One region of the Bacillus aquiflavi genome, then DNA from elsewhere that is predicted to be linked to it. Evidence: a T-box and tRNA genes for the amino acid it is inferred to sense, from the RefSeq annotation. Region 1 holds a T-box; the other holds one or more tRNA genes.
The links. A T-box is a leader RNA that pairs with one kind of tRNA and senses whether it is charged. The one in region 1 lies ahead of trpS (tryptophan--tRNA ligase), so its partner is inferred to be a tRNA-Trp.
Positions count from the first base shown of each region.

Region 2: it encodes a tRNA-Trp, which carries the amino acid that the T-box ahead of trpS (tryptophan--tRNA ligase) is inferred to sense. The anticodon was not compared.

Region 1 covers NZ_CP082780.1:807,554-811,375, forward strand. The annotation lists gene K6959_RS04090 (YuzI family membrane protein) at 1-193, shown strand, start outside; gene K6959_RS04095 (YjbA family protein) at 291-1,046, shown strand; gene trpS (tryptophan--tRNA ligase) at 1,385-2,374, opposite strand; T-box leader at 2,418-2,662, opposite strand; gene K6959_RS04105 (peptide ABC transporter substrate-binding protein) at 3,201-3,822, shown strand, end outside.
Region 2 covers NZ_CP082780.1:529,415-533,236, forward strand. The annotation lists rRNA gene K6959_RS02695 (23S ribosomal RNA) at 1-823, shown strand, start outside; rRNA gene rrf (5S ribosomal RNA) at 944-1,059, shown strand; tRNA gene K6959_RS02705 (tRNA-Asn) at 1,068-1,142, shown strand; tRNA gene K6959_RS02710 (tRNA-Ser) at 1,146-1,237, shown strand; tRNA gene K6959_RS02715 (tRNA-Glu) at 1,250-1,324, shown strand; tRNA gene K6959_RS02720 (tRNA-Val) at 1,332-1,407, shown strand; tRNA gene K6959_RS02725 (tRNA-Met) at 1,455-1,528, shown strand; tRNA gene K6959_RS02730 (tRNA-Asp) at 1,544-1,619, shown strand; tRNA gene K6959_RS02735 (tRNA-Phe) at 1,637-1,712, shown strand; tRNA gene K6959_RS02740 (tRNA-Thr) at 1,719-1,794, shown strand; tRNA gene K6959_RS02745 (tRNA-Tyr) at 1,819-1,903, shown strand; tRNA gene K6959_RS02750 (tRNA-Trp) at 1,907-1,980, shown strand; tRNA gene K6959_RS02755 (tRNA-His) at 1,989-2,060, shown strand; tRNA gene K6959_RS02760 (tRNA-Gln) at 2,100-2,171, shown strand; tRNA gene K6959_RS02765 (tRNA-Gly) at 2,175-2,249, shown strand; tRNA gene K6959_RS02770 (tRNA-Cys) at 2,254-2,327, shown strand; tRNA gene K6959_RS02775 (tRNA-Leu) at 2,365-2,450, shown strand; tRNA gene K6959_RS02780 (tRNA-Leu) at 2,486-2,567, shown strand; gene K6959_RS19775 (hypothetical protein) at 3,443-3,517, opposite strand; gene bla (class A beta-lactamase) at 3,777-3,822, opposite strand, start outside.

The DNA of each region.
Region 1 (3,822 bases):
ATTTTTTTTCTTAATTGGATATGGATTAGCAGTTATCGGCGGAATTCATGTAATTATACATTTAAATTTAATCCCGATAGGATATAGTTTGACTGAATATATATTATTTATTGGATCTCGACCAGAATGTATCGCCTTACCTGTAGGATTATTGATCATCTGGGCAAGTATTTTTGTAAATAACAAAAAATAAATGTATATACTGCCAAATTTGTACTCCTAATGGAATAAATTTGCTTGCAACTGCCTATACTGTTTGTTAACAGACAGTTGTGAAGTGAGGGGTTGAAATGCTGTACTTACATGACGTATGGGTAAATTGGTTTGAAGGAGAAGAAAATGGCTATAACATATGCCACTTTCATGAATGGAGAAAGGATGACGGTGTTGAATTACTAGACCAAGTTCCGTTATTAAAAATTCATTCAAGTTTATTCAATTATATTGAAAACAACCTTTCCGAACTGCCACAGCAGTTACTAAATGACATTTATAAAAAGGCTTTTTTACGAAAAAACCATGAACGAATTCAGCTAGAGTATTGTGTTGTTGTGTCGGACGGAGCAGGTATACTGGCAGTCGATACAATCGGGTACAACATCCCGATTCGAAAAAGCAGACTCATTCCAAGACAGGAACAACTTGTATATGAAATGTTAGAAAATCAAGAAACCATCGACTACGGCAACAAGTTTAAAAATGAAAAGAAGAGTCATCATATTTTATCGCCTGAACCTGAATTAATGAACGGATTAACAAGAAAAGAGCGACAGTTAAAACAATTGCTATTTATGGCATTAGATCAGCTTTATTCATCTAAAAATGTCGCAGAAGTAAGGTACTGGTATACAGAATGGTGTCCAGTACGATATGCTGATATTCAACAGTTGTCTTTTGAAGAAGCTTGGGAACAGCTGCTAGCGGAAACAAGAGAGGGTTGGACAAGCAGGCATATTCATTTTTGTGAAAATATCATTAAAGGACAACCGTTTTTTGAGAAGCTTTGGGAAATTGAAAATGGTTCGAAGGTAAATGAGGGGAGCTGACATATTAGTCAGCTCCTCAGCCTGTTGACAAACGCTCGCAATCATCGTTACTTGCACTTCGTTGTAAGCTCATGAACTCCTGTTCTATTCGCTTCCGCCTCGTGCTTCGTGCCTTGACTGACAAGCGTTTTCAAATAGCCTGAGGGTATTTGCTTAGATATTGCTGCGCTCCTTATCCTGTTGATAAACAAACTCATGAACGACAAGTTTTATCGCTTCTTCTTCGTGCTTGGCATTTAGATTGGCAAGAACAAACGAAGGTAGGCAAAAACGAAAAGGGTTGAGCCCTGCATAAACAGGATTCAATCCCTATTTTTGTTAGTCTTATTATATAGTTGTTAACGGCGTTTTCGTCCTAATCCCATAGCGTTTTCCATTTTTTTAAGCATTTTATTCGCAACTTTTGCTGCTTTTTCCGCTCCTTCATCTAAAATATCATCTAATTTACTTGATTCCATTAAATCATAATATTTTGTTTGGATAGGAGCTAATGCTTGAACAACAACATCCGCTAAATCTGTTTTAAATTGTCCATATCCTTTTCCCTCATATTGTTTTTCTAAATCTTCAATTGGTGTGTTGCTAAGAATAGAATAAATTGATAGCAAGTTTGAAATTCCTGGCTTATGATTAACATCATACTTTACAATACCTTCTGAATCGGTTATTGCACTTTTTATTTTCTTTTCAATTTGTTTTGGATCATCAAGAAGTGTGATCACCCCTTTAGGATTCGGATCAGATTTACTCTTTTTTTTCGTAGGTGTTTGCAGTGACATAATCCGAGCGCCCACTTTTGGAAGGCGAATTTCTGGAATTGTAAAAATATCATTATATTTTTTGTTAAAGCGCTCTGCTAAATCTCTCGTTAATTCAAGATGTTGTTTTTGATCTTCACCTACAGGAACAAGGTCTGTATTGTACAGTAATATATCAGCGGCCATTAACGGCGGATATGTGAGCAATCCAGCAGAGATCGTGTCCTTTCCTGCCGATTTGTCTTTAAATTGTGTCATTCGTTCAAGTTCGCCAATATAAGAAATACATTGCATCATCCAAGCAGCTTGAGCATGTGCAGGTACTTCCGATTGAATAAAAAGCGTCGCTGCATTTGGATCGATCCCTACAGCTAAATAGAGGGCTGCTAATCCACGCGTATTTTTCCGCAATACGAGACGATCTTGCGGAACAGTGATTGCATGCTGATCAACAATACAAAAATAACAATTATATTCATGCTGTAATTCAGTAAACTGTTTCATTGCTCCGATATAGTTGCCGAGTGTTATCGTTCCACTTGGCTGGATTCCAGAGAATATCGTTTTCATAGTCATTTCCTCCTTAAAAATGAAAAACCACTCATCCACAAAAAATAGGGACGAATGGTTCGCGGTGCCACCCTAATTACTCACAAGAGTCACTTATTACTAACTATATATTAAAGTTAGAGCCTCTGTAACGTAAGGATAACGCTAGAAGATAATTTGATTCATCATAACCATTTCCCTTCTAGGGCTAGAAAGTCCATTCCACTCGCCCTGAATATCTGCTTTCACCAGCCGCAAGACTCTCTAAAACTCAAAACGAATGTACTATTCTTTCTTTAACGCCATTAGAAAAAGATCATTTAGTTTATAAATAAAATATAATAAAAAACATGTAAAAGCAAGGGTTTTAAAAATCAAATGTTTACATTTGTAATAAAAACTAAATAAATGGATTTAATTAAATTAAATTACAATACTAGAAAAACAAAACCTTTTATTTTTAGTAAAAAATTGTTATATTATTATAAGCAGTTAAACTAAGAAAAAGAATTAAAAGCCCCTTCTAAATAAGTTGTTTTTGTTTATAATTTCAGAAAAATTCTTATAAAAAATATATTTATTTAAATAATAATCGTGCTTGCAATAAATTTTTAAAATATTTATAATAAGTTTTACAAACGGACTATTAAAATTCTGTCATTATTGTTGTCAAAGTAGCTGTACAATATAAACTAGTGAATATAAATTTTGACCATACTGAATAAAAATTAAATTTGCTTATTCATTTAAAATTAACTGATTATTTTATACATTTAGTGTGTACAGTTGACTTAATTGAATGGACGGATAAGGAACCGTTTGGGAAAAAATTTTGGGGGGTAACAGCGTGAAAAAGAGGTTTTCTCTCCTTTTTAGTATGTTGCTCGTCTTTAGCGTGTTCTTAGCTGCTTGCGGCGGAGGAAATGCTGATGGCGATAAGGCAGATAAAAAGGATAAAGCAAAATCAAATGCGGAACAAGAATTAGCAATTAATATTAACACTGAGCCGCCAACATTAAATCCTGGCTTAGCGAAAGATTCTACATCTGGTGCAGTTTTATTGCAAGCTTTTGAAGGTTTAACACGGATTAATAAAGATGGTAAACCTGAAGAAGCGATGGCAAAAAAAATTGATGTATCAGATGATCAATTAGTTTATACATTTACTTTACGGGACACTAAATGGTCAAATGGTGATCCTGTTACAGCTCAAGACTTTGAATATGCATGGAAATGGGTGTTAGACCCGAACAATGGTGCAGAATATGCATACCAGCTTTACTATATAAAAGGTGCTGAAGCTGCTAATCTTAAGGGTGGTTCACTTGATGAAGTAGGGATAAAAGCATTAGATGATAAAACATTAGAAGTTACGTTAGAAAACCCTACTCCTTTTTTCACAGAGTTAACAGCTTTTTACACTTACTATCCGGTAAATAAAGCAATTGCTGAAAATAATCCAGATTGGC
Region 2 (3,822 bases), 280 kb from region 1:
GTGGAGCTTTACTGTTAGCCTGATATTGAATTTTGGTGCAGCTTGTACAGAATAGGTAGGAGCCGTGGAAACGTGAGCGCTAGCTTACGTGGAGGCGTCGGTGGGATACTACCCTTGTTGTACTGAAATTCTAACCTGCGCCCCTTATCGGGGCGGGAGACAGTGTCAGGCAGGCAGTTTGACTGGGGCGGTCGCCTCCTAAAAGGTAACGGAGGCGCCCAAAGGTTCCCTCAGAATGGTTGGAAATCATTCGCAGAGTGTAAAGGCACAAGGGAGCTTGACTGCGAGACTTACAAGTCGAGCAGGGACGAAAGTCGGGCTTAGTGATCCGGTGGTTCCGCATGGAAGGGCCATCGCTCAACGGATAAAAGCTACCCCGGGGATAACAGGCTTATCTCCCCCAAGAGTCCACATCGACGGGGAGGTTTGGCACCTCGATGTCGGCTCATCGCATCCTGGGGCTGTAGTCGGTCCCAAGGGTTGGGCTGTTCGCCCATTAAAGCGGTACGCGAGCTGGGTTCAGAACGTCGTGAGACAGTTCGGTCCCTATCCGTCGTGGGCGTAGGAAATTTGAGAGGAGCTGTCCTTAGTACGAGAGGACCGGGATGGACGCACCGCTGGTGTACCAGTTGTCTTGCCAAAGGCATAGCTGGGTAGCTACGTGCGGAAGGGATAAGTGCTGAAAGCATCTAAGCATGAAGCCCCCCTCAAGATGAGATTTCCCATTTGAGCTCCCTGAAAGATGATCAGGTTGATAGGTCTGAGGTGGAAGCGTGGCGACACGTGAAGCTGACAGATACTAATCGAGCGAGCACTTAACCAAATAAACATGATACTTTCTTTCTTATATCTTCTTCACATTATCTAGTTTTGAGAGAATAAAAATTATACTTGAAAAAATTTTAAAAAAGTTTATAATAGTATATGTCTCATTATTTCCTTGTCCGGTGGCGATGGCGAGAAGGTCACACCCGTTCCCATTCCGAACACGGAAGTTAAGCTTCTCAGCGCCAATGGTAGTAGAGGGCATCCCTCTGCGAGAGTAGGACGTTGCCGGGCGGATATATTCCGCAGTAGCTCAGTGGTAGAGCATTCGGCTGTTAACCGAACGGTCGCAGGTTCGAATCCTGCCTGCGGAGCCATTAGGAGAGCTGTCCGAGTGGCCGAAGGAGCACGATTGGAAATCGTGTAGACGGTTAACGCTGTCTCAAGGGTTCAAATCCCTTGCTCTCCGCCATTGAAGAACAATGGCCCGTTGGTCAAGTGGTTAAGACACCGCCCTTTCACGGCGGTAACACGGGTTCGAATCCCGTACGGGTCACCATCTATATGGAGGATTAGCTCAGCTGGGAGAGCACTTGCCTTACAAGCAAGGGGTCGGCGGTTCGATCCCGTCATCCTCCACCATGAGATGCTAATGAATTATCTTATATCTTATGTGAGTATTATATCGTCGCGGGGTGGAGCAGTCTGGTAGCTCGTCGGGCTCATAACCCGAAGGTCGTAGGTTAAAATCCTGCCCCCGCAATAAAATATTAAACATGGTCCCGTGGTGTAGCGGTTAACATGCCTGCCTGTCACGCAGGAGATCGCGGGTTCGATTCCCGTCGGGACCGCCATTATTATTATATACATAGGCTCGGTAGCTCAGTCGGTAGAGCAAAGGACTGAAAATCCTTGTGTCGGCGGTTCGATTCCGTCCCGAGCCACCATTTGGAGCCGGCCTAGCTCAATTGGTAGAGCAACTGACTTGTAATCAGTAGGTTGGGGGTTCAAGTCCTCTGGCCGGCACCATTTTCAAGATTATGCATAAATTATGGAGGGGTAGCGAAGTGGCTAAACGCGGCGGACTGTAAATCCGCTCCCTTAGGGTTCGGCGGTTCGAATCCGTCCCCCTCCACCATCTAGGGGTATAGTTTAACGGTAGAACAGAGGTCTCCAAAACCTCCAGTGTGGGTTCGATTCCTACTACCCCTGCCAATATTATGGCGGCTATGGCGAAGTGGTTAACGCATCGGATTGTGGCTCCGACATCGTGGGTTCGATTCCCACTAGTCGCCCTTTACAACTTGACATTTTATTATATAATTAAATATTATTGGGCCATAGCCAAGCGGTAAGGCAACGGACTTTGACTCCGTGATGCGTTGGTTCGAATCCAGCTGGCCCAGCTTGCGGAAGTAGTTCAGTGGTAGAACACCACCTTGCCAAGGTGGGGGTCGCGGGTTCGAACCCCGTCTTCCGCTCCAATGTGGCGGCATAGCCAAGTGGTAAGGCAGAGGTCTGCAAAACCTTTATCACCGGTTCAAATCCGGTTGCCGCCTCCATATTTTTGAAATGAATTTGGACGACCTATATAGATTCGCCGGGGTGGCGGAACAGGCAGACGCACAGGACTTAAAATCCTGCGGTAGGTGACTACCGTACCGGTTCGATTCCGGTTCTCGGCATTATTAATTTTTAGATTTTATTTTTATAGTACCGAGCCGGTGTGGCGGAATTGGCAGACGCGCACGACTCAAAATCGTGTTCCTTACGGAGTGCCGGTTCGATCCCGGCCACCGGTATTTAAAAAACGCAGTTATGTCGACGTTTTAGCGGAAATTTAACCGTTAGAACGTCGCCTTTTTGTGTTAAACGTGCGATAAATGGTCGTGTAACGAGTCGCTTTCCTTCAATAAAACGAAGGGAGGCGATTTTTTTGTCTACTCGCAGAAATAATCGTCTAAGCAGTCGAGAAATTGATATTGCAATTGAGCCGTTAGAATTCAATACGCTTTCATTTGACGCGGCTTGTAAGCTTTTTTTGGGGGGGGCCGAGCGCCGCGAGCTAAGGTAATTCTAGTTAATATAGATTTTTAATTAAAATAATCAATATGTCTAAAGATCACGAATGAAAGTTTTCTTCTATAATGAAGAAGTAAGGGATCATTAAAAAAGCCGAGATTGGAGGTGCTTAACGTTACTTTATAAATCCTTTCTATAAAATGACTGATTTTGGTATTCTCCTTATCACTGTATTGCTCTGCAGAGAAGGATTAATGCTCCAATCCCGAGAGGGATTTTACATTAACAAAGTATCTTGAAGTTTTAGCAACAACTCTAAGGAAAAGCACATAATTTAACCACAAATGAACAAATTATTAATATGTAACTCAGAAATTTTTTCAGTCATAAAAAAATAAGTTAAAAGAATCGATGGAGTTTATGTATGGATGAAACGATTGGTGAGGTCACGGTTGAAATTTTAAATTACCTGGGATTCAGATTGAACCGTTATTTAATCATATCTTTTATTTTCATGGGCTTTCTGAATGTTATTACTTTTTCTTAAAGGTCTAATTATTTCTCTAATTCGATCATGAATAAACTTTTCTTGGACACCAAATTCCTTTAGTAAATAGAATTCTAATATGTTTCGAAGAACATGGTATGCATTTATTTAATCTCCTGCTTTAAGAGCTTTCTTCTCTAATCTTTGATCAAAATGAGTATAATAATTTCTTGTGTCAGCAATTACTTGTGGGAAATCTTACATGATGGGATTTTATATCTGTATAAACTTCAACTCCGCCTAATGATGGATTATCATATAAAGGAAAATCTAACAAATAAAAATTAACATTAGTAACTATTTACAGACGTAACCTGCTGTCCATTCCTATTAATATATAAAAAAAAATCAGTCAGCACATACTAATCTTTTAAATGATTGTATATGATGACTGAATGATAAGCCTATTCACTAATGCAATTGAAAATTGTGATGAGTAAATTTACTTATCTGTTCGTTTAAGAGCATTAAGTGCGACCTTTGTAGCT